DNA from 2 places in the Flavobacterium sp. MEB061 genome. Region 1 is predicted to be linked to the other one. Evidence: riboswitches for the same ligand, from Rfam matches in the RefSeq annotation. Region 1 holds a riboswitch; the other holds the start of a gene.

Region 1 (16,463 bases):
TAATTTTGGTTTTGATACTGTTTGATTTATCGCGTAGGGATATTTTCTCCTAAAAGATGTAGATCTGTTGCGCCCATTATTTCTGTTGAAGTTTCTCCCAGCCATCCCGCCTGTTGGTTAAGACCGTTGTAAACTTTTACAAAGTCAATCCCCGGAAGCTCTACTTTTTTTCCGCTTTTGTCGATGGCCCAGTTAATGTCTATTCCGGAATCGTCATCTGCATTGGGTGCATTATCGGCGTACCCGTATAAAAAAGCATACTGAACAAAATAACTTCCAGTTCCGCTTTCATCTACAGCATTATCGGGTAATCGCGTTCCTTTAAAAGTGATTGTTTCCTGATCTTTAAGCCATTTAGGCCAATAATCCAATGAATGATTGTAAGCGTTGTTTTGTGCCAAATAACCATTTTTACCCTGATTATCTGTCCAATAAATGTATTCCATATCTGTAAAAAGTACGGTTCCGGTTCCACCGCCCGGAACAGGTGTTTTGTTTGGATCCGGTCTGTGATAGGTTAATTCATAATTATGAATTGTTTTAGCCATTTTATGTCCCCCGCCTTCAATTTCAAACCATTCATCATCCGGGAGTCCGTTTTTGTTTTTGTCATATGAAACCATTATAACTCCGGCTTCGCTGCTTCCGCCACGCAATTCTGCATTCGGATTAGGATTGGTTTCTGCCCAAAAAGCATTACCCAGAACTCTAAAATCACGCTTTCCTTTTAGGTTTACAATTGTGTGATCAAACCCAAAAACTACATAACCGCCAAATGCGCCAAGCGAAATAAGATCTCCGTTTTTCTTTGCCAGATACGAATTGGCTCTGCTTAATATTCTCTCGGCAGTGTCACCATCATTTGCCACAGGAAGATCATTGACAAATTGTCCCGGAGCCGGTTTAAATTCGAATACTTTTTCGATATAGCTTTTTAATTCTTTAGTTTCTGCGCTTACAAAAACCTTAACTGTTTCTGTTTTTGTATTTCCTTTGTCGTTGATGGTAACTTTAAATTCATAAGTTCCAACTTCTGTCGCTGCGAATAAGGCTTCTTTTGAAGTGCTATTTGTCAAAGAGTAATTTTCTGAAGAAGCATTTACTGCCGTCCAACTGTAAGTAGCATCTGCGCTCACACTTATTTTTGAACTTAAAGGCACTATCGTAAAACGTTGGGTATTATATTCATTGTTATCAACTTGTTCTTCATCTGGCTGTGTGTTATCACTGTCAGAACAATTGGTTAACATTACTATTGCAAAGAAAAAAAGCAGTAATAACTTTAAATATTTTATAGATCTGTAATACATATTTCTGGTTTTATTTTTTGGTTATAAAAGCGATATGTGCGGGGATATTTCCTGCTGTTGTTTTCCATTTTAATTTTCCTTCGGGGGTAAAACAGTAGATATATCCGGTTACTACATAATTTTGGGCATCGGTGATGTAGATTTCTTTGGTTTCAGGATTTACCTGAAGTCCATACGGAATCATGATTTGCTTATCTGTACCATCCGTAATAATTTTATCGCTTATAATTTTCTTGGTTTTGGTGTCTAATATCCCATAAGTAATTTTGTTGCTATTCGTGAGATAACTCCACTGAACGCTATAGTAATAAAGTAAATCGTCGACAAGGCACATTCCTAAAACCGGAAGATCCAACTGCATTTTTTTCTCATCGGTCTGGGTATCTATTACAAAAAGATTGGATGGCGTATTGTAATAATCCCCTCTTGAACTCACATAAATATCTCCTCTACTGTCTATTTGCATACCGTAGAGATTAATACCTACGTCTATTTTCTTTATTTCGGTAAAAGTTTCAAGATCGATTACAGAAACTGTTCTGTCGTAGTTAGGAACTCTATAGCCTCCGGAATTAGCAACATAAAGTTTACCGTTATGCACCACCATTTGTTCGGGCTGGTATCCTACTGTAACTTTTCTTTTAATTTCTAATGATGTGGTATCAATTTCGGCAACAAAACCAATTTCTGCATTAGGGTCAATAGCAACTGGACCCGAATAAGAACTCACGTATGCTTTATCTTTATAAAAAGTTACATAACGGCAATTGGGAATATCAATTTTTTTGATGCGTTTTGCCGTCCATTTATCTATAACTTCTACTTTATTAGAAACATTTATTACCGCGTAAACCTTGTTGCCATAAATTTGAATATCATTTCCAACATCGCCTAATTCTTTTACGACTGTCGGGTTGCGTTCTGAGTAAATATCGGTTGTATAGTTTCCTGTTCTGTAATTAAAAACATCTATACTCGCCCGGTTCATTCCCATATTTCCCTCGTTTAGAAGATAAAAACCTTCTATATTGCCATCACTTCTGGGTGCAGCAACACTTACATCCGAAGATGGAAAAATGGTTTCTTCTTCTCTACACGAAACAAAAGCAAGGGCTATAAATAAAGGAAGTACTAATTTTGCGGTTATCTTTTTCATAGCTCAATACTGATTATAAATTTTAGCGTACGACCCGGCATCGGATAATTGTAAATCACTTCATATTGCTGATTGAGTGCATTATTGAGTTCTACCGTTCCTTTTAATTTGTAATTATGAATTGCAAATGCTTTTTGTACCGATAGATCATGTGTGTACCAAGGCTGTACTTCGTTGATTCTGATGTTGTTTACATTGCCATTATATCGCTTTCCGACGTAGATAAAACTATAGTTGAAATTCCACGATTCATAATTGGCATTTAGTATTCCGGACCCGCTATGCCAGGGTGTGTACGGAATCTGATCGCCGTAAGAGGACAATTCCAAGCCTCCAAATTTGGTATAATCCCGACTTTCAGAATACGTATAAGTTAGATTTGCAACAAGGTTCAATTTGTTAATATGCATACCTATATTAATAACCGATTCTATTCCGTGGCCTTTTACCTGTCCCATGTTGGTCATCATCCATCGGAACAAATTTCCTGTTGGAGCTGCGATTATTTTGTCTTTGGTATTGGTGTAATATCCATCAACCTGAATAGAAAATTTGTCAAAAAAGCTTTCCTTAACAGGCAAATTATAAGTGAACCCAACATCATATTGATTCATATAATCAGGTCTTAAAGTGCTTGAACCAACCATTGTATAATATAAATCATTGAAAGTGGGCATTCTGAAAATGCGTTTTGCAAATGCTCTCAGATTAAAATCGTAAGCTGCAAAAGGTGTATATCCGAGAAATAATGCCGGAGTAAATTCTGTTTTATCGGGCGCTTTTGCATTGTATCGAACCTCTTCATGCACGTGCGTACCAACAACACTTCCTAAAGCTTTAAATCTACCCACTCTGTAAGAACTCGCGAGAGAAAATAATGCTGTATAACGTTCGGGATAAGAAAACAAGGTTTTAATTCCTTTTCTGGTTGCATTTAATCTGTTGTATTGAAAATCTGTAGAAAGCGAAATATCCCAGGTTGGCAAAATGCTGTACATATTTACTGCCGAGAAATAATATTCCTGCTGGTAATAACTATCGTCTGACTGCGCTCCTTCGGTTACGGTTTCGCCAAGCACATTTGTAGTATCTCTGGCTACGTAATGGGTATAATCGTAAGCATATTTTGCCTTTGCCTGAAATTTATATTTATTGGTAAAGTCTTTTATAAATGTTCCCTGCGAGAAAAAATTCTTGTCGTATTGCCTAAAACCGTCTGAGAATTTATTTTCGACAATAGCGCCGGGAGCACCTCTGTCTGAATCATAATAATATACTTTTGCATCCCACGAACCATTTTTTATTTTTCCGTAAAGACCCGATTCAAATCTTAGTGCTTCAATATCGCTGTTGTGTCGGGTTGCGGTAGTATCGTAGGCCACAGTTCCATCCAGATTATTTCTTTTGTACCTGAATTTATATTGCCCATTCGATTTTATATATTCAGAACTTACGCTCAGGCTTACTTTGTCACTCAATTTTTGTTCCCATCTAAAAGACGGATCAAAATAATTGATTGACATTGTTTTGAAACGTACTAATACATTTGTTTTTTTATCATCTAAAAAAACAGGTCGTTTCGTTCTTAAATAAATAGTTGAAGCGGCCGCAAAGTCTTTTGCAGACTGAAATATTTCACTTTTTTGCCCGTTATACATGGTTAGGGATTCCATGTCGTCTAGAGAGTATTTTCCCAGATCTGTAACTCCGTTTTGGGCATTCCCTAATTGAATCCCATCGTAAAAAACACCCACATGATGTGTACCCATGTTGCGTACATCAACGGTTTTTAGACCGCCAAGACCGCCATAATCTTTAATTTGAGTTCCGGCAAAATAACGAAGTGCATCTGCAACATTATGACTCGCGAGATTTTCAAGCAATACTCCCGAGAGGCTTTGTACAGGAATTACTTCCTGATAGGGTTTTCCTTTTAAAATTACTTCTTTTAAAACCCGCAAACTATCGTTAGATACTTGAGAATGAAGTACAACAGGAGATAACAGAACAATGAATAAAAGTATTTTTTTTGTATTATACATCACTTATTTAATTAAATAAACTTCGGGATGTAATAATCAAAAAAGCAATAAGAAAGAATCCCGCCATATAATGACAGGTCCGTTTATTGTTGTTCAACTTTATTCCACGAAAGTCTTAAACTATGTGATTGTGGCAGGTCTCCTGACTTGTTCCATCTTTAAACAGCCTTCTCATCCCGAGATCGGGACAATGGCATTGGTAACGTTTAAAGACTTATACAGAACTTACAGTAGCGGGTCTGTTCAGGATTTACACCTGATTCCCTTTTAACTATTTTTTTCTAAGAAAAATAGACCAAAATCTGGCGCAAAGATATAACTATCTTTATAAAAATAAGTATGAATGTATTAATTTACATTTTGTCCTACATATTGGCAAAACTGAATATTTTATCAAGTTCGATAATAGAAGTGCCTTTAGGCAGCACTGTTGGAGCCTTTGCTAATTTCTTTGCCAGCAAATCAGTTGGGAGTGGTTTGAACTTTTTAAATAAGCCAATTGAGTTTACTGCTTTTAATATTTTTGCCATCGCATATTCACCAAAACGATCTGAATTTGCCCTTAAAAGCAATCCTGGCCTAAAAATAATATACTGTTGGAAATTGAGCTCTGCTATGCTGTCTTCGAGTTCTCCTTTTATCTTCGAATAAAAAACTTTACTCTTCGAAGTAGCTCCGTAAGCAGATAACAAAACAAAGGATGAAACTCCATTTTCTCTGGCTAATCTGGCAAATATTGCAGGAATATCAAAGTCTATTTTCTTTTGATTTTCCTTTGATCCTGCTGCTTTGAGCGTTGTTCCTAAACACGAGAAAATGACATCGCCTACAATCAAATTCTTGTAATTGTCTATGTTGGAGAAATCCACAATTTCTTCTACGAGTTTTGGATGCTTTTTGTTTGTTGCTCTTCTTACAAAAATGGTAACAGATTCGTAATTTTTATCTGCCAAAAGTTCATCAACCAGAAATTCTCCCGTTGAACCTGTTGCGCCAATAACTAATGCTTTCATAATTTTAATTTTTAAATAATAATTTCTAATACAATATTAAGGCAGACTAATAAATTTCGTCAATATTAAAATCAACAGTATAAAGTTTCATTGGTTGCGCCTTTCCTCTTAAAAGTATTTCTCCCTGATGTATATAAGTTACAGGTAAATCTTTTGGCAGAGCTTCTTTTATGGCTTCAGAAATAACAAAATCATGATTAAAATCATTGCATTTGCATTGAATTCTTGACGTTGTATTAAGAAGATCTCCATGATAAACAATTTCTTTTTTTACTTTTCCTACCCAGGTTGTTACAGCATTTCCAATGTGCATTCCGGCCTTAAACTTCGGAATCCTATTATAGGTTTTTAAATAATATTCATTTCTGTTTTTAATACATTGTTTAAGAAGATAAAAGCAATACAAACACCGCTGGTCTTTTAAACCCGTTGCTGTTTTCCAGGTCAGAATAATTTCGTCTCCGGCATATTGATAAACTTCTGCACGTGAAGCCAGAATGGCATCAGTAAAATCGTTGAACAAATCCTGCAGTAATTTGCTATACAGAATATCTCCCAACTCTTCTGCCATTGTGGTGGATGATTTGACATCGACAAACATAAAAATCCGTTCTTCCTGCATGGGGCGATGATATCGACCTGTAAAATAATTAGAAAAAAATCGGTTGCTTAACAAACTGCTAATTTCTAAAAACAAAATCAGAAAAATTGATGCACCAAGCGAAAAGATAAAATCTTCAAAAAGACGATTATTAATGTATTTACTTAAAGCTTCCTGATAGGTAAGATGACCTAAAATCTCTGCAAAAACAATCACGAAAAATAGTAAAAACAATATTATACAGAAACTATAAATAAGTGCTTTTAAAATCATACTTCCCAAAAAGGAATAGTTATTTAGATGAGTAAGTGTCTTCTCAAAAATAATTACAATAAAACCAATAGAAATTCCAATAATGGTACCGGGCAAAAGTTTTAGATATTGATAATCTGCTCCGGCATTACTAACTGCGGTATAAAGCAAACCCATTGCTCCACCAGCAACAATTGCTTTAAAAATGAGACTGTATTTTTCATAAAAAGGTATCTTAGGCAATTCCATATAACTAGATATTGATGAATTTCAAGGCACTTTTCCTTTATCTTTTAGAAATTTTAAACTTCTTCAATAAATAAAAAATACTATTCTAATCAAAAGTAATATAGAATGTTAAGTATAAAAAATTAATCAATAACAATATCCGGATTAAATTTCAAACCTAAATAAAGCAAATTTCAACGTTAATAAACGGTAACAAAACTGTCTCTGTTACCGCTTTTATTCAGATTTAAATTGTTGCCGGCTCTTTATAAGTTTTCCAATCTATATAACCGTGATTTCCTAATCCATAATGCAAATCACGATTTGGCGGCGTTAATTCCCAGTTGTTTTCCAATCTTTCTACTAAATCCGGATTAGAGATAAAAGGTTCGCCAAATCCCGCAATATCAATTGTTCCCGCATCGATAAGCTGCTCAGATTTTTCTCTGGTCATTCCGCCGGCAAGAATAATTACACCATCATACCAGGAACGAAAACGCTCTATAAAACCATCTGGCAACGCATGGCTTCCTTTAGATTGCTGATCCATTAAATGGATGTAAACTATATTTCTTTTCTTTAATTCTTTGGCTAAATATTGATACGTTGCTTCTATTTCATCATAATGAGGCAAATCTCCCAAACCTCCGTATGGCGTTAATCTGATACCTGTCTTTTCATTTCCAATAGCTTTGATAGTGGCATCAATAATTTCTAATAAAAATTTGGAACGGTTTTCAATGCTTCCTCCATATTCATCTGTGCGGTTGTTTACAAAAGGATTTAAAAATTGCTCTACCAAATAACCATTTGCGCCATGAATTTCTACACCATCAAATCCCGCTGTAATTGCATTTTTTGCAGCATTTACAAAATCGTTTACAACATCTTTTACTTCGCTTGACGAAAGTGCTTTGGGCTTTGATGCTGCTACAAAACCTTCAATACCATTTTCGTTATATCCCCAGGCCGAAGTATTTTTTGCCTGAATATCTGATGGACCAACGGGCGCGATTCCGTTTGGTTGATTTGAAGTGTGAGAAACCCTGCCCACGTGCCACAATTGAGAAAATATAATGCTTCCTTTTTTATGTACCGCATCGGTTACTTTTTTCCAGCCTTCAATTTGTTGTGGTGTATACAATCCCGGAATGTAAAGTACTCCTTTTGCTGTTGCAGAAATTGCTGTTCCTTCTGTTACAATCAATCCTGCGCCTGCACGTTGCTTGTAGTAGAGAACATTATTTTCGTTGGGAATACCATCTTCATTTCTTGCTCTTGTCATTGGTGCCATCGCAATACGATTTTTTAATTCTAAAGAACCAATCTTTGCCGGCTTAAATATATCTGTTTTCATAATCTATTTTAATTTGAAATCTATTATTGTATTTTTTTTAATGATTTGATAGTGAAGAAAAAGTGCTATTTCTTCACTATCAAATCTCTTGAAATTATTTTTTAATCAACCAGCTTTCAACAGCTCTTGAAAAATCTGCTACATCAATAGGATGTCTGCTTGTGATAATGTTTCCGTCAGTTACAACGGTTTCTTCTAAAACAATTCCACCCGCATTTTTTAAATCTGACTGAATGTTCCAGTAACCTGTTAATTTTCTTCCTTTCAAAATATCAGCAGATGCCAATACTACCGGAGCGTGACAAATAGCTGCAATTAATTTTCCTGATTTATTAAAATCCTGAATAAATTTTATCACATCTTTATCATAGCGAAGATTATCCGGATTCCAGGCTCCACCGGGAATAAATACAGCATCATAATCACTTACTTTAATCTGATCTGCCGTGCGGTCAAATTTTATCCAGCCCACTGGCTGTAAGTACTGAATAGCCATTACATGTGTTTTTGACATTTCAGGAAATGCAAGCCCGTATCTTTCAGGAGCCGGATTGAATTTTGGAGAAATAATCTCTACCTCTGCTCCCAATTCTTTAAAATACCAAACCGGACCTGTCAATTCAATTTCCTCAAAACCGTCTGCTACAAGAACAGCTATTTTTTTTCCTTTAAGAACCGTTTTGTCTTTTACGGGAGTAAAAAAGAAAGCTTTTAAGGCTTCGTTTCCTGGTGCGTTCAATAATTTTGTTACGGGCATATTTACCACTGCCGATTGAGTAGATAATTGATTTACAACTTCTAACTCATTAGAATAATTTGTTTTCATTTCTTTAGTTTTTACTGTTACCTGAGCTTCTGCGTTTGATAGTGCAAATAGACTTACTATACTTGCTACAATGATTTGTTTACTTGTTTTCATTTTTCTTTAGATTTAATTGTTACTTGTTCTGTTTAAAATTGTTATTCACGAATAAGCGGTGCAAATTCGATAAGGTTGTGAATTCCGTCCTGAAAAGGCTGTTTTTTTATACTCGTATTCAGATAATCAAGTACAGGTTGAATGGGCGGAAAATTGAGATGGTACTGAAAGGCTTCATTACTTCTAAATTTTTCAAAAGTCACAAACTGGGTTTTATCACTATCTAACTGAGATAACTGATAGGTTACGACGCCCGGTTCGCTTCGAAATTCTGGCATTGCAATGTGATAAACATCTTTGAAGTTTTCCTCTGTGCCTGCCTTTGCATCCACAAAAAGCATAATGGTTAATTGCTTATCTTCTGCTTTGCTGGCTCTTCGCCATTCCTGCTTAGAAATAGGTTCTAAATCTTTTACGCTGATTACCTTTTCAGGCTTTGCCAATGCAGATTTTTCTAATTGTATTACTGCTTTTGACTCTGAATTTTTCCTGAATTTATTCAGTTTGTTTTGATTTGTCCAACGCTCGAATAACCAAATAACTGATTGATTATCTTGTTCAAAATAAGCTTCTGCCATAATATTACTATCATCTGAAAGCGATTTTAGAACATAGTCTCTTATGGCTTTTTCAAATTTTTGCAGATATTCCTTCTTTACCTCGTAACGAGTAATTTTAGCCACTATAACACTTTCTTCAAGTTTAGCTGAAGTTTGTGCGCTTGCAAACGCACTTGCTAACATAAACAGCGTTGTAAAAATTACTAACGCTCTTTGAGAAATAGAGAGATTTGTTTTTGCTGTCATAATTTTAAATATTTAAGGATTATTATTTTTAAAGATTACTTGCTGATAATGATCTTAATTATAAACCAAAATTACTACCACAACCAGCCTCGCACCAATGAGGCAAATCACTAAAAATGTGTGATCGAAATCACTTTCAATAATTTCAGATTAATGATTTTTCTTTTTGAAGATAAAAACGCCCAAATAATGAAACAGTAAACCCACAGCCCATGCTGAAGTTTGCCATAATGGCCATAAATAAGTTCTGCTGGTAAAAAACCATATTGCCCAAATGATCGGAATCGTTAATACAAATACCAATAAGTGAATTCTAAAACCTTTTGTTGGGTTGATTTGAGCAACTGTGTGCCCGTTTGCTAAATTTTTCATGATGTTTAATTTTTATTGTTGATTGTTATTATTTAAGTTGTTTTCCTAATTGTTCTACTTTTTTCAACCACTTATTTCTTTGGTTTTCTGTTGATTTTCTCATAAAACCAAAAGTTGAAAATTTGACAGGATCAAATCCCACGTAGCCAAAAACAATGTCTTTGAGAATTTGATATTGTGATGCACGATAGATGAGGTAAAACCACCATTTTGGTGTGTCCATCGTAACGAGGAGTCTTAAGCTTTTTCCTTTTAAGAGTTTTTCGGGGAATATTTTTCCTGAGTGATGTTTGAATGCGAAGTCCGGAAGTAGAATTCTGTCTATAAATCCTTTGGTAATAGCGGGCATGAAACCCCACCAGTTTGGATAAGACAAAACAACGTGATCTGCCCACAAGATAAGTTCCTGTGATTGTACTAAATCTTTTTCGAGTTCTAAAGTTTCTCCGTTTTTATATCCGTCAGAAAGATTTACATCAAAATTTAATTTAGATATATAAATCGTTTTGCAGTTTGCTCCTGTAGTTTCTACTCCTTTTCTGTAAGCGTCTAATAATGCATTACAAAAAGAATTTTCAGAAGGATGCCCTAGTATAAGTAAGATATTCGTTTTCATTGCAGTTTCATTTAATTTGACACTGCAAAGATTTTAAATAATCAAAAGGTACTCCTGACACAAATGTGTCAAAAACTATTTATGGGCTAATTTTTGACGAATTCTTGTAAGTGACTGTCTTTCAATTCCCAAAAAACTGCAAAGATGAGATACGGATATTCTGTTAAAACAAATCTGAATGGCATTTTATAAAATCGAGATAACGCTCTTCGGCAGTTTGAAATATAAAACTTTCAATACGAGCCTGCTGGCGTTTTAAAATTTCTTCGGCAACTAATCTTCCATATTTTTCAAAGCCCGATAAGTTTTCATAGATCCATTGTAAATTTTCATATGAAATGCAAACCATAGTGGTTGGTTCTAAGCATTGAATGGAATATTTGCTTGGCTGTTGTGTTATAAAAGCAGGATAATGCGTTGCGTAATCACCTTTGGCATAAAAACCTACGGTGATTTCATTTCCATCATTGTCGATAAAAGAAGAGCGCACTAAGCCATTGGCAATAAAACCAATTGCTTTTTGAACTTTGTTGATAGGAACAAAAAAGTCTTTTTTATTTAATTCTTCAATTGTAAGTTTTGAAGCAAACACAAAAAGCTTATCATCAGTAATATCAGGGCAAATTTCCTTAACTGATTTTAAAAGTATTTCTGCTCCTGATTCCATTTTATGATTTATTTTAGATCAAAAAATTATCTACGAATGTTGGTATAATCGACTTAATGTTTCGCGGCTTACGCCCAGATATTCAGCAATTAATTTTTTTGGGATTTTTTGCAACAGACTTGGATATGATTTGGCAAACTCTTCATAACGCTGTTGCGGATTACTGGATAAAAGCAATTTAATTCTTTGTTGTAAAGCAACATATCCATTTGTGAGTTTTATTCTGAAAAAATGCTCCATCTGATGAAGATCAGCCGCTAATTTTTCTCTTGAATCGAGTGTTAAACAAATCACTTCTCCATCTTCAAGGCATTCAATATACATTTCTGCTTTTTGCTGTTTAAAAAAAGCATAATAATCAGACATCCACCAGTTTTCCTGAGCAAACTGAACAATATATTCCTTGCCCTGATTATCCAGATAAAAAACTTTATAGATACCGGATATGGCTAAAAAATCATATTTCACCTCATCTCCTTCATGAATTAAATATTGGTGTTTACGTACTTTTTTTACAGAAAAAAAAGATTTGATATATTCAAATTCTTCATCAGTAATTGGTGTTATTGCTTCTATATGTTTACGTAACTGCTCCATAATTTTGATAAAGTTCCTTAACAAAAATAAAGAAAATTAGCTTATAACTATGTAGACATAAAGGCATTACTTTTAAAAATTAAAATGAAGTAAGAGATTTTCAAAAAGCAAAAAAAAAACTCCATACGAAATGGAGTTTTATAAAATTTAAATGTGTTTTGTTTCAATTAGCAAAAAATGCTATTTTTTTGGAGTTTCTCTGTCTCCCGGAGCCGGATCCCCATCTTCATTACCTTCATTGTTTCGGGTTGTGCCTCTTGTTCCGGAATTTAATGATGTACTGTCTCCTGCTTTTATAGCATCAGAATCTGTTGTTGTAGAAGTTCCTGAAGGAGAATTTGTTTTACACGAAAAAGTTAGTGCCATTAATAGAATAAACACTAATAGTTTGAATTTGAATATAGTTTTCATAATGCAATTTTTTAAGTTTATATAAAGCTTTTTCAAATTTACTTAGATAGAAGTTTTTTTTGTTTCAATATTTTAACTTTTTGTTACACAATTAAATACAAATTAAAACATTATAATTTTTAGAATCAAAACAGGTATTTTTACCTTAAATCAAACACTTTAAAAAGTGTATTTTTGAAATTACTAAAAAATTAAACAATCAACCTCAAACATAAACCACCAAAAAACAATGCCCTGGACTATTCTTGAAAAATTATGGGAACGTACTTTACATCCTTCCGGCCATACTTCTGCAAATACCCAAACTTGGGATAATGAAATTAAAATCTTGTATCAATTGGGTATTAGTATAGAAGATGCTTTGCAGTTTTTGTATTTTGAAAAACCTGATTTTAAAACTTTTAAAACCTGGATCGTCAATAGGCAGAAAACTGAAAACACTGGGATTAACAATTTTGAAGACAAAGTACTTTCTGAACAGGATCTTCAATTTTGGAATAAAAACGGTTATGTTATTGTAAAAAATGCTATTTCAAAAGAAGATTGTAAAGAAACCCAACAAGCCATTTGGGATTTCTTAAAAATGGATCCCAATGATAAACAAAGCTGGTATAAAAGACACGAGGATCAAAAAGGATTAATGCTTAATTTTTCGAATCATAAAACTTTAAACAAAAACAGATTTTCTACAAGAATAAAAAAAGCTTACGAGCAACTTTATAAAACAAACAAAATATACAAAACGATAGACAAAGTAAGCTTTAATCCTCCCGAAACTGAAGATTTTCGTTTTTTAGGAAGTCCGCTTCATTGGGATACCAGTTTAAAACAGCCCATAAAATTTGGATTGCAGGGACTACTCTATCTTAGTGATTGTGGTATTAATGATGGTGCTTTTCATTGTGTTCCGGGATTTCATAATATTATAAATGATTGGCTAAATGATCTTCTGCCAAATGAAAATCCAAGAGAAAAAGCTTTAACCTTAAAAGCTGAACCCATAATTGGCGAGGCCGGCGATTTTATAATCTGGAACAATGCGCTGCCACATTGTGCAACACCAAATAAGGGCGAAAAGCCAAGAATGGTTCAGTATCTTACCTATTTACCAGATGATTATGATACTTATGGAGAATGGCTGTAGCTATTTCAAAAGTTTTTTATTTCGGCACAATAAAGGATAACAACTTCATCTTTTAATTAAAAACAAAATGACATTTTGAACAAAGTAAAATGACATTTTGAACAAACTCACTACTTGAACTTACCGATAACTTTGTCTTATAATAATCAACTAAATATTATAAGAAATGGAAAGTAATAATTATCAGGGAGCAATGCAAAATCCGGTTGGTTCTGGATTTAATGCACAATCAACAACAAATGATGTAATTAAAGGAATTGATCTTACAGGCAAAATTGCTATTGTAACCGGCGGAAATACAGGCATTGGTTTAGAAACTGCCAAAACTCTTGCCTTTGCCGGAGCAACTGTAATAGTGCCTGCCAGAGATATTGAAAAAGCAAAAAAGAATTTACAGAATATGCCCAATATAGAATTGGCAGAAATGGATTTGATGAATCCTGATTCTATAGATGCATTTGCACAAATTTTTTTGCAGTCAGAAAGACCTTTGCATTTACTTATTAATAATGCAGGTATTATGTGGGTTCCTTTTCGAAGAGACAATCGTGGTATCGAATCGCAATTGGCTACAAATTATTTAGCTCAGTTTCAGCTTACAGCGAGATTGTGGCCTGCATTAAAAAAAGCCAATTCTGCACGGGTAATAAATGTATCATCGCAAGGACATCAATTTGCTCCTTTCAATTTTGATGATCCTAATTTTCTATACAGAGAATACGAAACTTTACAGGCATACGGACAATCAAAAACAGCCTGCAATTTATTTGCTCTTGAGTTGGATAATCGTGGTAAAGAATTTGGTGTAAGGTCTTATTCTCTTCACCCGGGATCTATCAATGGAACTGAACTTGGCAGGGAAGCATCATTAGAATTATTTCAAAAAATGGGTTTCTGTGATGCAAATGGTGCTATTTTGCCTGAGATTTTAGCCAACTTAAAAACGATTCCACAAGGGGCTGCAACAACTGTCTGGTGTGCCACAAGCGCTCTTCTTGATACTGTTGGAGGTGTTTACTGCGAAGATGTTGAGGTCGCTCCTATAGCAACAGAAACATCAATATCATCTGGTGTAAAACAATATTCGCTAGATGAAGATAATGCCAAACGTTTATGGATACTTAGTGAAAAAATGAGTGGAATTACATTCAAGGTTAGCTAATTAAATTAAAATAATGTTGTCGGCATTACTGGCGGCAACATTATTACAAATATAATTTTAGTAAATTTGGTAATGTGTTCTCCAAAAAACTATTGATTTAACCTCATCCTATTTTTAAAAAACGAATTATCACAGACAAATGGAATTTGAGGCAAAATATATTACTCCGGACATTAAACTTTCTTCTTATGAAGACAAGTTTTTTAAATCAGATATCATATTCGATCAGCATATGCTGGTATGGTTTATTTCGGGGGAAACAAAAATTGTTCAGGCAGATACTATTCACATTTTTAAAAAAGGAGATATTTTTCTTATTCCCAGAAATCAATTGGCCACTATTATCAATTATCCAAAAGATGGTGAGCCGCACAAAACGGTGGTAATGCATTTAACTACTGCCAGACTTAAAGATTTTTATGCAAATCTCGATATTAAGCCCAAAACTTCAATCTCTCCAAAAATAAACTATTATAATAATCATCCCTTATTAGAAAGCTGTCTTACTTCATTGATTCCGTATTTTGATATGACAGCACTTCCGGAAGATATTGCTTCACTCAAAATAACCGAAGCGATCACTATTTTGAGAACTATTGATAAGGAAATAGATACTATTCTCGCAAATTTTGAGGAACCCGGAAAAATTGATTTAGTACATTTTATGGAACGCAATTTTATGTTTAATATGCCATTAGACCGTTTAGGATATTTAACCGGCCGCAGTTTATCGACATTTAATAGAGATTTTAGAAAATACTTTAATACTACTCCTCAAAAATGGCTTACTGCAAAAAGATTAGAATTAGCACATTATGAGCTAACAAAAAACAAGAAAAAAGCCATAGATGTTTGCTATGAAGTTGGCTTTGAAAACCTTTCTCATTTTTCTTTTGCCTTCAAAAAACAATTTGGTTATACTGCCACAGAATTAGTTACTGCCAACCTGGATGTATTGACTAAAAATGGAGATTTGATTGTGTAAAACAAATTTTCGCTTATCTCTTTCATAGCAGTAGATCGCGCGACTATTATATTCTAAAACAATGTTTAACAATACTTTATAATCGGTTTTTTTTCAAAATATTATATTTTATCTGAACAATAAACTCTAAATATTCCAAATTTTAATTATCTTTAAATCCTCCCCAATTTTATAAATCGTTTCCTTGCTATTACAATTATGACCAACCAAAAACCAAAAGATATGAAGTGGTTCAACAATTTAACGCTCGAAAAAATTAGAGGAAAATTTTCAAAATCTATTACTGCCGGCGAAGAATCTGTTCATTTTGAAAAAGGAAAAGAACTTTATGCCGCAAACCAGTTTCAAGAAGCTATCATTCATTTAGACAATGCTATTAGCTCAGGTTCTTATCACGAAGCTTACAAATTAAAAGCAAATTGTCTGCAAAAAATGGATTATCATTACAATGCGATCGAAGATTTTGACAAAGCAATTGAAGCGAATCCTCTGGACTTTTCAAGCTATTATAGTCGCGCGGTTTCTAAAAAAGCTATTTTTGATTTTACCGGACAAATTGAAGATCTACATAATGCCATTTACTACTATAAAAAGAATACAATTTTAGAAAATTCGATATTAAGATCGTTTGAAAGTGATCTTTTATTTGCTAAGATGAGCATTGACGGACTAACAAAAAATGCTGCCGAAATTGCCAAAATTCCTGCTTTGGAAATTAAATCCCTTATCTCAGATTCATTACATCTTATCAAACAGGTAAAGTTAAAAAATGCAGCTCTGAAATAGCTATAAAAAAAATAAGCCCTGAAATTCAGGGCTTATTTT
Region 2 (16,463 bases), on a different contig from region 1:
GATAATCCGGAACAAAAAGAACATTACAGATCATTAAAACTCGAAGCGATTGAAGAAGCTCCAATCGGACTTATTATTGCGTACGACAGATCTGTTTTAAATCAGTTTACCATTGGAACTGTTGGCAGTAATGAGGCGGTAAAGTTTAGTTCGGTTTGTGCTGCACAAAATATTTGGCTTTCGCTTACAGAACAAGGTTACGGAATGGGCTGGGTTTCGATCCTGAACTATTATCAGTTTAAAAAAATCCTTGATTTACCTGAAAACATTGAACCTTTGGGCTATTTCTGCATTGGAAAACCGGCAACGAATTACAATAACCAGCCGATGCTGCAGCAGTTGCACTGGAAGCAGAAATCGGAAGTTCCGGATTGTAAAGAAATCAAAAATGTGGTTGAAAGTCATGTTTTAGATTTTCAATTAAAAACAAAAAAATCTGATACCAAAAATGACTTTGCTAAACTTCTACAGGAAAAAATAGATTCTAAAACCAAACCTGTTGGTTCTTTGGGAACTTTAGAAACTTTGGCTTTTCAGATGGCAACGGTTTTTGAAACCTTAAATCCTAAAATTACAAACCCAAACATTGTGGTTTTTGCCGCAGATCACGGAATCGCAAATCATGGTGTAAGCGCCTATCCGCAAGATGTGACACGACAAATGGTTGGTAATTTTCTTGAAGGCGGTGCTGCAATCAATGTTTTTTGTAATCAAAATAATATTCAGTTATCCATTGTAGATGCTGGCGTAAACTACGATTTTCCAACAAATGCTAATTTAATCAACGCTAAAATTGCAAAAGGGACACAATCGTTTCTGCATGCGCCGGCAATGAGTGAAACGGAATTGCAATTGTGTTTTGAAAAAGGAAAATCTATTGTTGATGATATTGCAAAAGCAAATTCAAATTGCATTGGTTTTGGAGAAATGGGAATTGGAAATACTTCAACAGCTTCGGTTTTAATGAGTCTTTTAACTAGTTTTTCTATTGAAGAATGTGTGGGAAAAGGAACTGGAGTTGAAGCTGAAAAATTACTTCAAAAACAAAATATACTTCAAAAAGCAATTGATAATTATTCCGGTCAAGCCGAATTAATGCAGCAATTGGCTTATTTTGGCGGTTTCGAAATCATACAAATGGCAAGTGGAATGTTAACTGCTTTTGAAAATAAAATGATAATTTTGGTTGATGGTTTTATTTGCAGCGTGGCTTTTTTAATCGCTTCGAAAATAAATTCTGATATTCATAAAAATGCTGTTTTCTGCCATTGTTCTGCCGAAAAAGCACATCAAAAATTACTTGATTATTTACATGCAAAACCTATTTTAAATCTAGATTTGCGCCTAGGTGAAGGAACAGGCTGTGCGATTGCTTTTCCTATTTTAAAATCGGCCGAAGCTTTTTTGAATGAAATGGCTAGTTTTGAGAGTGCGGGGGTTAGTAGGAAGTAATCAAGTCTTTCGTTTGTCATTTCGACGAAGGAGAAATCACATCCAGAGAGCGACGCACTGTACGTGAGTTTCTAGTGTGATTTCTCCTTCGTCGAAATGACAAGATTACCTAAAATATATTTTCTTAAAATTAACAACAAATCTCTTAAATGAAAAAAGAACTACATATCTTCTTTACCTGTTTAATGTTTTACACCCGAATTCCCTGTCCCAAAAACATCGATCATAATCCTGAATATTTAAATAAAGCTACTCGTTACTTTCCTTTTATAGGATGGATTGTTGGAAGCATTTCTTTTTTAACTTTCTATCTTTTTTCCTTTTTTCTATCCACAGAAACTGCCGTTATTTTTGCAATTATTACTTCTGTTTTAACAACGGGAGCTTTTCACGAAGATGGTTTTGCAGATGTCTGTGATGGTTTTGGCGGAGGATGGACAAAAGAAAAAATCCTGATCATTATGAAAGACAGTGCTATTGGCGCTTATGGTGCAATTGGTTTGGTTTTACTTTTTTTATTAAAATTCAAATTACTTTCAGAAGGCATTTTGCTTTTTACCACTGATAATTCTCATCTTCTTGTTTTCCTTTTGTTTATTTCGGCTCATTCTTTAAGTCGTTTAGCTGCAATTTCGATCATTTTTACACATGAATATTCGCGCGATGATGCTTCGAGCAAAAGTAAGCCAATCGCAAATAAGCATAGTTGGAAAGAAGTTTTTGGTGCTTTCTTCTTCGGATTAATTCCTTTGTTGGCACTTGCTTTTTTTCAGTATAAAATTTTGTTTGCGATAATTCCAGTTTTCCTCACTCGTTATTTCTTGGCTCGTTATTTCCAAAAATGGATTGATGGATATACGGGAGATTGTCTTGGCGCAACGCAACAGGTTTGTGAAGTTATTTACTATTTAAGTATTCTTTTTCTATGGAAATTTATCTAGTTCGCCATACCGAAACTATTTGTGAAAAAGGAGTTTGTTACGGACAATCGGATGTTGCTATTGCTGAACCTTTTGATTTGGTTTTCGAAAACATCATTTCGCAATTACCTGCTGAAGCCATTATATTTTCAAGTCCATTAAAAAGATGTTCCATTTTAGCAAAACACATTCAAAAAAGAATAAAAACTATTTCTTATCAGGAAGACAAACGATTGATGGAAATGAATTTTGGCGATTGGGAAATGAAAAACTGGAATGATATTCTGCCCGAACAACTGAATCCGTGGATGGAGGATTTTGTTAATATTCCAGCTTTAAACGGAGAATCTTTTGTTGAATTACATAAAAGAGTGGTAGCCTTTTTATCAGATCAAATTTCAGAAGAAATAAAACAGCCAATAATTATTATTTCTCATGCCGGCGTAATTAGAAGCATTTTATGCCATCATACTTTTTTACCCCTAAAAGATGCTTTTACTAATAAAGTTGATTTTGGACAAGTAATAAAAATAGTACTTTAAAGGTCGTTTTGTTTAGAATTTGATATAAAAAATGAAACAAATTTGAAAATTCGATGATTTTACCTTTATCTTTGCGCCAAATTAAGGTTGTGTTTAATTAAACACATTAAAAGGGAATCAAGTATAAATCTTGAGCTGTTCCCGCAACTGTAAGCTAAGTTCTAAATGAATGCTTATTGTTATCTACAAACCACTGCTCGCCCCGGCGGGTGGGAAGGTAAACAATAAGACGCAAGCCAGGAGACCTGCCTTTATAACAAATATCGAGCTCTCGGGAAAAAGAGTGTAGAAATTATGACTTTAAAAAAACGTTTTGCATTTTGTTTTCTGTTGTTGTGCCAATTCATTTCGGCGCAAAATGACTCTATTACAAAACTTAAGGAAGTTATCGTTTCTGATGTCAATCTAAAAAAATACTCCAGCTCACAATCGGTTCAGGTTTTAAATGATTCTGTTATCAATAAAAATCAGCCTTCCTTAACTTCGCTTTTAAACTATAATACTGTTATTTATTTTAAGGAAAACGGTTTGGGAATGACTTCTGCTCCCTCTTTTAGAGGAACAACAGGAGCGCAAACTGCTGTTATCTGGAATGGTATAAATATAAATTCCCAGTTTTTAGGTCAGGCAGATTTTAATACTATCGGAACAAGAGATTTCAATTCTATAACTGTAAAAGCCGGAGGCGGAAGTGTTCTATATGGAAGCAGTGCCATTGGCGGAAGCATTCACCTTAATAATGATTTACGATTTAAAAAGGAATTCTCAAATCAGGTATTTTTTAGCTTAGGAAGTTATAATACTTTGAGCGCCAACTATCGTACTATCGTTGCATCAGATAAATATAGTCTTCAGATAAGTATTTCCAGAAACAGTTCTGATAATGATTTTAAATATCCGGGCAATACAGATCAGCGAAACACAAATGGCGAATACTATAATACTAGTATGAATACCACTTTTGGTTATAAAATTGATTCCAAAAACACATTAAAGGCTTATAGCCAGTTTTACGATTCTGAGCGTCATTTTTCTTTGACTTCTCCTAATGGTTCCAAAACCAAATATGGTGATTTTAATACCCGAAATTTATTAGAATGGGAAAGTCTTTTTAATCGTTTTACATCAAAATTGAAAGTTGCTCATATTGGAGAATCCTATAAATACTATCCTAGTATTACTTCAGAATTATTCACTTACGGAAAGGTTGAAACTTCTCTTATAAAATATGATTTGGCGTTTGATGTAAATGATAAAATTAAACTAAACTCGATTGTAGATTATAATCGCAATAAAGGATATGGATCGAGTATCGACAATGTAAAAAGAGAAATAGGCTCTGCGAGTATATTACTAAGTCATTCACTAAGTGACAAATGGGATTATAATGCGAGTATTCGTCAGGAAGTAACAGACAATTACGGAAATCCATTTCTTTTTTCGTTTGGAACACGTTATCAGTTCACTGACTTTTACCGCGTAAAAATAAATGCTTCAAAAAACTTCAGAATGCCTACCTATAATGATTTATTTTGGGAAGGAAGCGGCAATCCTGATTTAAAACCCGAAACTTCTTATCAGGCTGAAATTGGCAATGAATTTTTTACCAAAGATTTTTCAGTATCAGTAACGGCTTATTACAATTCTATTAAAAATTTATTGCGTTGGGTTCCTTCACAAGGCGGCGGAGATATGTGGTCTCCTGAAAATACAGACAAAGTAAGGGCTTACGGTGCTGAAGTAATTTTAGAATGGAAACCAAAAATAGCAAACAATAATTTTACAATTAACGGAACGTACGCCTATACAGTTTCAGAAAGCGAACAATTGATTGCAGGAGAATTAATTTACAAGCAATTGATATACGTTCCTTACCATAAATTGACAGGATCTGTCTCCTACAATTGGAAAAAATTCTCTTCTTATTTTCAGTATTTATATAACGGAGATGCCTATACAACACCTTTTAATAATCCTGCAACTAAAGTTAAAGATTATAACATTGGGAATGTTGGAATTGACTATGATTTTGGCAAAAAGAAGGGTTATAAACTTGGATTTCAAGTACTAAATATTTGGAACGAAAATTACCAGCCTGTTACAAGCAGGCAAATGCCCGGAAGAAATTATTCTATATACATAAACCTTAATTTTTAAATACCATGAAAAGATTCAATAAACTATTTTTAGCTGTCCTAGTAAGCTCAGCATTTTTTGTGTCATGTAGCAATGATGATGACAATACTCAAGAGGCACGCGGTGATTATGATGGCGGATTATTTATTGTTAACGAAGGTAATTTTGGAACTCCAAACGGTGCTATTTCATATTTATCTGATGATTTACAAATCGAAAACGATGTGTTTTCATTAGCAAACCCGGGAAAAGTAACTGGAGATACTCCTATATGTATTGTTTTTAATGGTGATTTGGCTTATATAGTGGTAAACGCATCAAACAAAATCGAGGTTGTTAACAGATATACTTTTAAAAGTATTACTACTATAACTACAAATCTAAACAATCCGAGATTTATTGCTTTTGCAAACGGAAAAGGATATATCACAAACTGGGGAGATCCGCTAGTTACTACAGATGATTATGTAGCAGTACTTGATCTTGCTACAAATACTATAAGTGCTTCATTAATTTCTGTTGTTGAAGGTCCTGAAAAAATTATTGAAAATGACGGAAAACTATATATAGCTCACAAAGGTGGTTATGGACAAGGAAATTCATTAACAGTAATTAATTCTACTACTAATACAGTTGTAACAAACTTTGAAGTTGGAGACGTTCCTAGTGCATTGGTAAAAGATAATGGAACTTTATATGTTTTATGTGATGGAAGACCTTCTTATGCAGCACCAGAAACTGCTGGTAAAATTGTAAAAGTTAACCTGAGCAACAATACTATTGCATCAACACTTACTTTCCCAGATGTAACACATCCTGGTTTTATGGATATTAATAACAGTAAAATATATTATACTGTAGACAGTAATATTTATACAACTTCGACAACTTCTACCGCATTACCAACTGCTGAAATATTTAAAGCTGCAAAAGTTAGTACACTATATGGTTTTGCTGTAAAAAACGATAATATCTACATCGCCGATGCAGGAAATTATCAAGATCCTGGAAATGTGTATATCTATTCTTTAACAGGAACACTTACTAGTGAACTTGGCGTTGGGATATTGCCAAACGGTTTTTATTTTAACAACTAATAAAATAGCTGGAAGAAATTTTCAGAACAATCAATTTACTTTATTTTTTTTATTTTTTTTGGAAAAAAAAGGCTTTCATTTCTGAAAGCCTTTTTTATTTATCATCGTATTTTTAATCTCTTATCTTAATGCTTTTAGAAATTCTTTTGGAGCAGTTTCTAAATACATTTCATTTCTTACTCCGTTTATTTTTTTGGAATCGCTAAAATAAGGTAAAACGAATTCTTTATCGTCCTGAATTCGTTTTGCTGTTACACCGGTAATTTTAGATATCGCTGTAGCCAGGAAAGGTTCGTTTGTTTCTCCTAAAACGCCGTAACTGGTTACAAACTCCTGTTGTAAATAAGTAGGTGTTAAACCACTTGTATAATCACCAAAATCTTCTGAATTGGCAATTTTTAAAACCAATGGCTGCATCGCATATTTATGATTTGGATTTACTTTAGAATTTTTGTCCAAAGTTGGTGAGTCATAAACTGTAAAAGAACCAACATTTTTACCAATTGTTGTTTCACCAATCTGCACAACATTAATATAAGGTTTTAATCCGTTTATAACCAATTCACTTGCAGATGCCGTATTATCGGTAGTTAGAACATATACCGTTGTTAGGTTTAAACTATTTAGACCAGCATCAGCGCTATTTAAAAATTTAATATTTAAACGCTCTAAGCCCTCCGCATCCATTCCTGCCATTGATTTAATGTTGTATTGTATTTTTGAGAAAATCTTACCTCCAAACTGACCTGTAATTAAACTTGCCAAAAGTGTTGCGCTGTTAATAGAACCTCCGCCATTATATCTTAGATCTAACACTAAATCAGTAACGCCTTGTGCTTTTAATTCTCCAAAAGCATCATTTAATCTGGCGTCATAGTCCCGATAAAAGCCATTATACATCAAATAACCTATTTTATGACCGTTTGAATTTATTACCTTATTAATTAAAATCGGGTTTTCTTCTAAAGTAGTTTTTGTTAAACTAACAGATTTTCCGTTTAAAACAAATGCCGATCCATTATAGTCAGCAAAATTTAAAGTATAGCTGTCACTATTTAGCAATAGAGCTTCGTAGTTTGAAGCTGTAAGTTTTGTTCCGTTTACAGCAGTAAAAAAATAACCTCTTTTAACATCTTTTGTTGAAGCATCAGAATTAGCAATAATATAACGCACATAACCTACTAAATCATTAGATCCTTCAGAAACTCTGGTAAGCCTGAAATCAACGCCATTGTTTTTACTGATACCGTTAAGTTGCTGTTCTAAAACAGTATAATCATCAACAATCCAGCTAAAACGGTCAATGGCATTAATCGGATATTTGCTTACCGGCTTATTTAATAAATCTTCAAACAATTCCTCTGGTTTTGAATAGCCCGCTAAAAATGAATTAAAGGCATCTTTATTTGCAAAACGATCATCAGCTAAATTAGGTACATCAGCCTGCCACAGATAAACTTGATTTAATCCTCTCCAGACAAAATCGTTTACCTGCAAATCAGCGGGTGCGGCAACATCGTCCTCATCTTCACAGGATTGCAAAGAAAAAGCTAATAAAAAAATTAGCAGGACACTTCTTAATATTGTTTTCATAAAAATATGTTTCGATATTCTATTAACGTAAAAATACTATCTTTAGTTTTAACATTTATAAATTTGTTGTTTTTTTTCTAATAAAAAAATTTCAATACTGTTGTAACAAAAATAATTGTATCTCGTCTTGACTATATAAACGCTCTATAAAGGTTTGTTTATAAAAATAATGATTGGCTAAAATTTACTGTAAAAGATTAAATATTTAGTCCTCTCTAACCAAAAACCAAAAAAAGCAACCACAGATGAACCAAATTGTGTTTATAGAATTAATTAATCCTTTTAAAGACAAAGTTTTTCGTCTGGCAAAAAGATTACTTACCAGCACCGAGGAAGCTGAAGATGCAACTCAGGAAGTAATGGTTAAATTATGGAACAAAAAAGATAATCTCGATGCCTATAATAATGTTGAAGCCGTAGCAATGACAATGACAAAAAATTATTGCCTGGATCAATTAAAATCTAAAAGAGCCGGAAACCTTAAAATTGTACATAATAATTTTACCGACAGAGAACCTCAATTAGACAAACAATTAGAAGACATTGACAGTTTAGAATGGGTAGAAAAAATAATGAGTCAGTTGCCGGAACAGCAGCAAATATTAATTCAGTTACGCGATGTTGAACAATATGAATTTGATGAAATTGCGAAAATTGTCGACATGAATGAAACGGCTATACGAGTAGCACTTTCGAGAGCGAGAAAAAAAATTAGAGAATCAATGCTTAATACACACCGTTATGGAATTAAATAAAATAGAAGATATATTAGAAAAATACTTTCAGGGAGAAACTACTATTGCCGAAGAAAAAGAATTAAAAGAATATTTTTCTTCACCGAATGTTGCGCAGCATTTGGAGCAATACAAACCAATTTTTGGTTATTTCTCTCAGGTAAAACAACAAAAATCAACGCAGAATATTCCACTAAAAACTAAAAAACGAAATGTGACGTGGTTATCAATTGCAGCTTCTGTTGTTGTTTTACTATCAATTGGAACTTATTTTTATGTAAGCGAAAAAAATACAGCCCCGGTTGTAGCGCAATCAGAATTAGGAACCTATGATGATCCGGAAGAAGCGCTGAAAGCAACGCAAAAAGCTTTGGCCTTATTATCAAACAATGTTAATGTAGGTATTGAAAGTGTACAATACATTAAAGAATACGAACAATCAAAAAACAAAATTTTTAAACAATAAAAAAATCAATCAAAATGAGAAATTTAATTATAACACTAGTTTTCGCATTCGTTACCACTACTTTTTATGCACAAAGTGCTTTTGATAAATATGATGGACAGGACGATGTAACCTCTGTAATTGTAAACAAAAAAATGTTTGATTTAATGAGTAAGGTAAAAGTTGATGCTTCAGACAAAGAAATGCAACAATATATTAGCCTGATCAAAAAACTAGACTATTTAAAAGTATTTACAACCAAAAACCCTAAAATTGAAGCCGACATGAAAGCTTCTGCAGATAAATATATAAAAACTGCAGGTTTAGAAGAATTAATGCGAGTAAATGACAGCGGAAGAAATGTAAAAATATTAGTAAAATCGGGTGCCAGCGACACTCAGGTTAAAGAATTACTAATGTTTATTGACGGTGCCAAAAACGAAGAAACTGTCTTATTATCTTTAACCGGTAATTTTGACATAAACGAAATCTCTGTACTTACAGATAAAATGCAGCTTCCCGGAGGTTCTGACTTGAAAAAAGCGTCTAAAAACAAAAAATAATCATGAAACTAAGCGTTTTCACCTCAGCCATTTTAGCATTAGTAACTTTAATAAGTTGCAATTCTGAACCTTCATTGCAAAAGTATTTTGTAGAAAACACAGAGAACAAAAATTTCATTGCCCTTGATGTTTCGCCCAGTATTTTAAACTTAGAAAAAGCAAAATTATCAGCCGAACAAACAGAAGCCTTAAAATCTTTTGACAAGATGAATATTCTGGCATTCAAGGCAAATGATAAAAATCAGGCGCAATTTGAAACCGAAAGAACAAAAGTTAAAGCTATTTTGGCAAATCCAAAATATCAAAAATTAATGTCTTTTGGATCAGGTAAAGACGGGGCTTCAATAAGCTACGTTGGTACTGATGAAAACATAGAAGAATTTGTGGTTTTTGCCAATAGAAAAGAAAATGGTTTTGCAGTAGTCCGCGTGTTAGGAAAAAACATGAATCCAAACAATATTATGACGTTAATGTCTGTTTTGAAGCAATCAAATATAGATATGGAACAATTAAAGCCTTTGCAGCAATTGGTTAAATAATACATCCTTTACTTACTTTAAAAACAAAAAAAGCTCCATAATTGGAGCTTTTTTCTTATAATATTTGAAAGATTAAACTTAATAATATTCAATGCTGTTTTATTCTAAACTGAAGTGAATTTAACTATATTTGTTACTTAACCAAAAATATTAAATATGGTACAAAAAACATCGAATGCCTTTATTGCAGCATCTTGGGTTGCACTTGGAGCGGGAATGATTGGATACATTGTGGGTCTAGCCAGAGCAGAAATGCTTTTAAACGAAAAAGGATATTATTTTACAGTTCTAATGTTTGGTCTGTTTGCTGTAGTTTCATTACAAAAAAGTGTAAGAGACAGACTTGAAAAACTTCCGGTGACAGATATGTATTATGGAATTTGCTGGTTCGGAACTCTTTTATCAATTGTATTGTTGGTAATCGGACTTTGGAATGCAACAATTCTACCAAGTGAAAAAGGTTTCTATGCATTTGCATTTTTATTAGCGTTGTTTGGCGCTATTTCAGTACAAAAAAACACAAGAGATAATATGTCATTTTCTAATGAATAATCTTTTGAAATTATAATTCAGATAAAAACCAACTTCCAAGTTAAAACGAAAAAGCTCCATAAAATTATGGAGCTTTTTTATTACTAAATATTGTGTTAGAAAATTTAGTATCAACAAAAATTCATCTACATTTATCCCTTAATTAACAACTAAAAATAAATGATGAAAATTACTTTAAAAACTGTACTACTATTTTTTATTCTTGCTTTAAACAGCTGTTCAAGCGATAATAACAGCGATGAAACTCCCGACAACCCAACTGTACCAACTTCAAAATTTGCAATGACTGCAAAAGTCGATGGAAAATTGTGGGAAATGAATAATCCATTCAATTCAAATGCTGCTACAAAACCATTGTTTACTTATTATCCCGAAACAGAATATATTCAGCTTCAAGGCCGTAATGGAGGTACTTTCGGAATGGATGAAATTAGACTTTTAATTAAAAGAAGTGACCTTAAAGTTGGCACTTATCCTATTACATTAGCAACCAATGATGCATCAAAAACAGAAATTGAGATGTCTTTTAATAGTAAAGCAAATATTCAATATCCAATTGAAGGCACTTTATCAGTAACGTCAATTGATTTAAATACCAAAACAGTAGCAGGGACATTTTCATTTAATTGTGTAGAAGATTATTCAAAACCAATAAGTACTTCTAATCCTGTTACAACAAAAGTAACTGAAGGAACATTTAATTATAAATATGATGTTGCAAAATAAGAAACAATAGATCTTACAACCAAAAAGCTCCATAAATTTATGGAGCTTTTTTTATATTAAGTATTTGAGATTATTTACTCAAATACATTTTTCTTCTAGAGTACAATTCGTAGAATTGATCGTCTTTTAAGTCATCAATAAACAAGATACTTTCTCCTGTAGATTTCATTTCTGGTCCTAATGCCTTGTTCACATTGTGGAATTTACTGAAAGAGAAAACCGGCTGTTTAATCGCATAACCTTTCAATTGCGGATTAAACTTAAAGTCAGTTACTTTATTGTGTCCTAACATTACTTTTGTAGCGTAGTTTACATAAGGCTCTCCGTAAGCTTTTGCAATAAACGGTACCGTTCTCGATGCTCTTGGATTTGCTTCGATAATATAAACCGTATCGTCTTTTATCGCAAACTGAATGTTGATTAAACCAACTGTTTTCAGCGCTCTTGCAATTTTTACCGTATGATCTTTTATTTGCTGCATTACAAATTCTCCTAAGTTAAAAGGAGGTAAAGTAGCATTACTATCTCCAGAGTGAACTCCGCAAGGTTCGATATGCTCCATAATCCCGATGATGTAAACATTTCCATCAGCATCACAAATGGCATCAGCTTCAGCTTCGATTGCTCCGGCTAAATAGTGATCTAAAAGCAATTTATTTCCTGGAATTGTTTTCAATAAATTGATAACGTGTTCTTCTAATTCTTTTTTGTTGATTACAATTTTCATTCCCTGACCTCCTAATACATAAGAAGGACGAATCAATAATGGGAAGTCTAAAGTATCTGCAAGTGCAGAAGCCTCGTCAGCCGTTTCAGCGATTCCAAATTGTGGGAAAGGAATATGCAATTCTCTTAATAAATCTGAGAAACGTCCTCTGTCTTCTGCTAAATCAAGTGCATCAAAACTAGTTCCGATGATTTTCACTCCGTATTTAGATAATTTTTCAGCCAGTTTCAAAGCTGTTTGTCCACCTAACTGAACAATTACACCTTCTGGTTTCTCATGCTGAATGATGTCGTAAATATGTTCCCAGAAAACCGGCTCAAAGTACAATTTATCTGCTGTATCAAAATCAGTCGAAACTGTTTCCGGGTTACAGTTGATCATGATGGTTTCGTAACCACATTCTTTTGCAGCCAAAACTCCGTGAACACAAGAATAATCAAACTCAATTCCTTGTCCAATTCTGTTTGGTCCTGAACCAAGAACGATGATTTTCTTTTTATCTGTTACAATGCTTTCGTTATCTACATAACGCTCGCCGTTTGCTTTTTCGATTTCAGCTTCAAAAGTTGAGTAGTAATAAGGTGTCAACGCTTTAAACTCTGCCGCACAAGTATCAACCAGTTTAAACACACGGTTAATGTTTTGATCCATTCTTAAAGTGTGAACTTCACTTTCAAGACAATTCATCATGTGTGCAATTTGTCTGTCGGCAAAACCTTTTTGTTTGGCTTCAAGCAATAATTCTTTTGGAAGATTAGAAATTTTATAGTTCGAAATTTCTTTCTCTAAAGTATAAAGCTCTTCGTATTGTTTTAAGAACCACATATCGATTTTTGTGATTTCATGAATACGACTCAACGGAATTCCCATTGCAATTGCGTCATAAATTACAAAAACACGATCCCAACTTGCAAAAGTTAGTTTCTCGATAATTTGTTCGTAGTTTTTATATCCTTTTCCGTCAGCTCCCAGACCGTTTCTTTTAATTTCTAAAGATTGAGTAGCTTTGTGTAACGCTTCCTGGAACGAACGTCCAATTCCCATTACTTCACCTACAGATTTCATCTGAAGTCCTAAAGTTCTGTCAGCACCTTCGAATTTATCGAAGTTCCAACGTGGTATTTTCACGATTACATAATCCAAAGTTGGTTCAAAAAGAGCCGAAGTCGATTTTGTAATTTGGTTTTGTAATTCATCAAGATTGTATCCTAAAGCCAGTTTAGACGCAATTTTAGCAATTGGGTAACCTGTTGCTTTTGATGCTAAAGCAGATGAACGAGACACACGAGGGTTAATCTCGATCGCTACGATATCTTCTTTTTCATCTGGCGAAACTGCGAATTGTACGTTACAACCTCCCGCAAAGTTTCCAATACTACGCATCATTAAGATTGCATAGTCACGTAATTTTTGGAATGTTGTATCAGATAATGTCATTGCAGGTGCAACTGTAATCGAATCTCCGGTATGAATTCCCATCGGGTCCATATTTTCGATCGAACAAATGATTACAACATTATCATTTTTATCTCTTAAAAGTTCTAACTCATATTCTTTCCATCCCATCAAAGCTTTGTCAATCAAAACTTCGTGAATTGGTGAAGCTTCAAGTCCACGTGTTAAAAGCTCATCAAAATCTTCTTTTTTGTAAACAATTGCAGCTCCAGTTCCTCCAAGCGTAAACGAAGGACGAATTACAAGCGGAAAACCAAATTCCTGAGCAATTTCTTTTCCTTCTAAGTATGAAGTAGCTGTTTTTGCAGGTGCAGTTGGTACATTAATTCTTTCTAAAAGCTGTTTAAACTGCTCTCTGTCTTCGGTAATATTAATTGCGTTTACGTCAACTCCAATTAATTTTACTCCAAAGTCCTGCCAAATTCCTTTTTCTTCAGCTTCCAAACATAAATTTAAAGCTGTTTGTCCTCCCATTGTAGGCAAAACAGCATCAATTTGTGGATGTTCCTTCAGAATTTCAATAATCGATTTTGTCGTTAATGGTTTTAGATAAACATGATCGGCCATAGTTGGGTCGGTCATAATTGTCGCTGGATTTGAGTTTATCAAGATAACTTCAATTCCTTCTTCGCGAATAGAACGTGCAGATTGAGATCCGGCATAATCAAATTCGCAAGCTTGACCAATAACAATAGGTCCTGACCCTATTATTAAAACTGATTTTATTGATGTGTCTTTAGGCATTTTATTTGTATTGTGTAGTTATATATGGTATTTCAAAAATGATCTGTAGTACATTAAAAACTAGAATGTTGCAAGTTTTTTTACTGACAAGGTATAAAAAAAGGCGATACTAAAAAAGTAACGCCTTATTTATGTTTATAGAAACATTATTTTTTGTGTCTAGGTTCGCTAGAAACAGTTAATTTATGTCTTCCTTTTGCTCTTCTACGCGCTAGAACTTTTCTTCCATTCGCAGAAGCCATTCTGTCCATAAATCCGTGCTTATTTCTTCTTTTTCTTTTCGATGGTTGAAATGTTCTTTTGCTCATTGCTTTGTATCTTTAAAATGGTGTCTAATATCTCTTTTCTGTTTTTGAATATCGTTATTCGAAAACCGAGTGCAAATATACAAAGACTTTTTTTTCCCGCAAGTACTTTAATAAAAATATTTTTAATTCATTTTACTATATTTGCAATCACAAATATACATCTATTATGTTTCACAAAAATATTAAACTTATTTTGGCCGGACTTCTTGTAGTTGCTGGCATTTGGCAATTTACAGAAAGTAATATCGGAAATGGAATTTTCCTTATTTTACTTACTGCAATTCCAATTTTTCTTTACTTTAAAAACGAATTCATCCTTTTAGCCTTCCTTAAATTAAGAAAACAAGACTTTGAAGGGGCTAAAAAATGGCTGGCATACATTAAAAATCCCGAAGCAGCATTGGTTAGAAAACAACAAGGATATTTTAATTACCTTCATGGAATCATGTTATCTCAAACTAATATCAATCAGGCTGAGAAACATTTCAAAAAAGCTATCGAACTTGGACTGTCAATGGATATGGATTTGGCCGTAGCAAAATTAAACCTTGCGGGAGTGGCCATGTCACGCAGAAGAAAGCTTGAAGCAACTAATTTATTGAACGAAGCCAAGAAACTGGACAAACAAGGTATGTTGAAAGAGCAAATCACAATGATGAAAGAACAAATGAAGAAAATTTAAATTTCTTTAAACTACAATATTAAAAATCCCAAATTCCAATTTACTGGCGTTCGGGATTTTTTTCATTTTAGATTTCTGAGTTTAGATTTTAGATTTTTCTTCTATTGGAAAGAATACCGTTTAGTTTGTCATTTCGACCGAAGGGAGAAATCGCACTCGTAACTCTACAAAGATTGGCGATTTTGATTGCGGAGTTTCTTGCGGAGATCCCTCGTTCCTCGGAACGACAAGAATGCGAGTAATAACTTTGCGCGTAAATCTTTGTCAAAGTTTTAAACTTTGACAAAGATATCGAACCGACAAACAATTGAATTTTGGAATTAATCTTCCAATATAATAGATGGCAGATTTTCATTCAGCCATTTGTATTTATTAAGAATCATGATATGAGTTCCGCCTTTTACGATAATGCAGCTTTTGATATATTTTATAGGAAAAACTTCGTCCTGATCACCATGAATATGAATTATATTTTCATCGATTTGATTCCTATCCCATAAAATCACATTTTCGACTGCCCATTGTAAATAGCGGATATCGCGCATGGCAAGAAATTTTTCGTATAACTTTATTCGTTTGTTGACTTTTTCTCCAAAGGAATATTTTGCAAGATTCTCGATATTCAGAATTAATTTCATCGGAATCAATTTATAGGCTTTTGTAGTTTTGCCAATTTTCATCCTTCTTGGAAATTCTAAATTGCTTCTAACGCTCGAAATAATTATAACTTTTCGGGCATCAATATGTTTAGCCATTTCCTGAACCAGAATCCCTCCAAAAGATACTCCAATTAAAACCGGATTTTCATGTTTGATGTTTTTTGTAATTCGAAGTGCATAATCAGACAAGGATTCCTTTGGTTGCGGAATCTCCCATTCCAGTAAACACATTTCGAAAACAGATTCATCTAAATTGATTCTTTCAAAAATAGTCGAACTTGCAGCCAAACCAGGCATAAAATAGACAGGAATTTTACTCATTAGTTCAGAAATTGTAGCTTTAAATTGATTCTAAAATTACTTTTTTTAGCAATATGCACAACAAATCTTACGCCATAATTACAAATTAAACTTATTTAAATTACAAAAAGTAAGTAAAGCCTGAGAAAACTGCATCTCCAAAAAAATAATTTAATATTGAGAATCAAATGATTACCTTTGTAATCTAAATAACACATGTTAAATATCTTTTTAAGGAGTTTTATATAAGTTATTTGCACCCACCATTTCTATTATTTTTTTAACCCTA

Evidence for each region. Region 1 has a riboswitch for cobalamin ahead of RT99_RS04115 (TonB-dependent receptor). Riboswitches for the same ligand answer to the same signal wherever they lie in the genome.
Region 2: it holds a riboswitch for cobalamin, as region 1 does, so the genes downstream of both, RT99_RS24130 (TonB-dependent siderophore receptor) here and RT99_RS04115 (TonB-dependent receptor) in region 1, are expected to answer to the same signal.

What each region holds. Positions count from the first base shown of each region.
Region 1 covers NZ_JXQR01000008.1:37,250-53,712, reverse strand. Annotated here, with positions in the region: gene RT99_RS04125 (hypothetical protein) at 27-1,310, opposite strand; gene RT99_RS04120 (DUF5074 domain-containing protein) at 1,321-2,466, opposite strand; gene RT99_RS04115 (TonB-dependent receptor) at 2,463-4,508, opposite strand; cobalamin riboswitch at 4,623-4,823, opposite strand; gene RT99_RS04110 (NAD(P)H-binding protein) at 4,874-5,521, opposite strand; gene RT99_RS24575 (adenylate/guanylate cyclase domain-containing protein) at 5,568-6,623, opposite strand; gene RT99_RS04100 (alkene reductase) at 6,850-7,959, opposite strand; gene RT99_RS04095 (DJ-1/PfpI/YhbO family deglycase/protease) at 8,054-8,878, opposite strand; gene RT99_RS04090 (putative quinol monooxygenase) at 8,920-9,684, opposite strand; gene RT99_RS04085 (2TM domain-containing protein) at 9,835-10,056, opposite strand; gene RT99_RS04080 (NAD(P)H-dependent oxidoreductase) at 10,085-10,672, opposite strand; gene RT99_RS04075 (Crp/Fnr family transcriptional regulator) at 10,836-11,339, opposite strand; gene RT99_RS04070 (Crp/Fnr family transcriptional regulator) at 11,370-11,936, opposite strand; gene RT99_RS04065 (hypothetical protein) at 12,117-12,347, opposite strand; gene RT99_RS04060 (phytanoyl-CoA dioxygenase family protein) at 12,577-13,491, shown strand; gene RT99_RS04055 (SDR family NAD(P)-dependent oxidoreductase) at 13,658-14,653, shown strand; gene RT99_RS04050 (AraC family transcriptional regulator) at 14,793-15,638, shown strand; gene RT99_RS04045 (tetratricopeptide repeat protein) at 15,861-16,424, shown strand.
Region 2 covers NZ_JXQR01000076.1:72,022-88,484, reverse strand. Annotated here, with positions in the region: gene cobT (nicotinate-nucleotide--dimethylbenzimidazole phosphoribosyltransferase) at 1-1,452, shown strand, start outside; gene RT99_RS24140 (adenosylcobinamide-GDP ribazoletransferase) at 1,602-2,393, shown strand; gene cobC (alpha-ribazole phosphatase family protein) at 2,378-2,914, shown strand; cobalamin riboswitch at 2,982-3,182, shown strand; gene RT99_RS24130 (TonB-dependent siderophore receptor) at 3,209-5,071, shown strand; gene RT99_RS24125 (YncE family protein) at 5,077-6,147, shown strand; gene RT99_RS24120 (S41 family peptidase) at 6,268-7,740, opposite strand; gene RT99_RS24115 (RNA polymerase sigma factor) at 7,986-8,495, shown strand; gene RT99_RS24110 (hypothetical protein) at 8,482-8,940, shown strand; gene RT99_RS24105 (DUF4252 domain-containing protein) at 8,955-9,482, shown strand; gene RT99_RS24100 (DUF4252 domain-containing protein) at 9,485-10,021, shown strand; gene yiaA (inner membrane protein YiaA) at 10,178-10,573, shown strand; gene RT99_RS24090 (DUF6252 family protein) at 10,733-11,299, shown strand; gene carB (carbamoyl-phosphate synthase large subunit) at 11,370-14,225, opposite strand; gene rpmH (50S ribosomal protein L34) at 14,372-14,533, opposite strand; gene RT99_RS24075 (hypothetical protein) at 14,700-15,215, shown strand; gene RT99_RS24070 (alpha/beta hydrolase) at 15,536-16,195, opposite strand.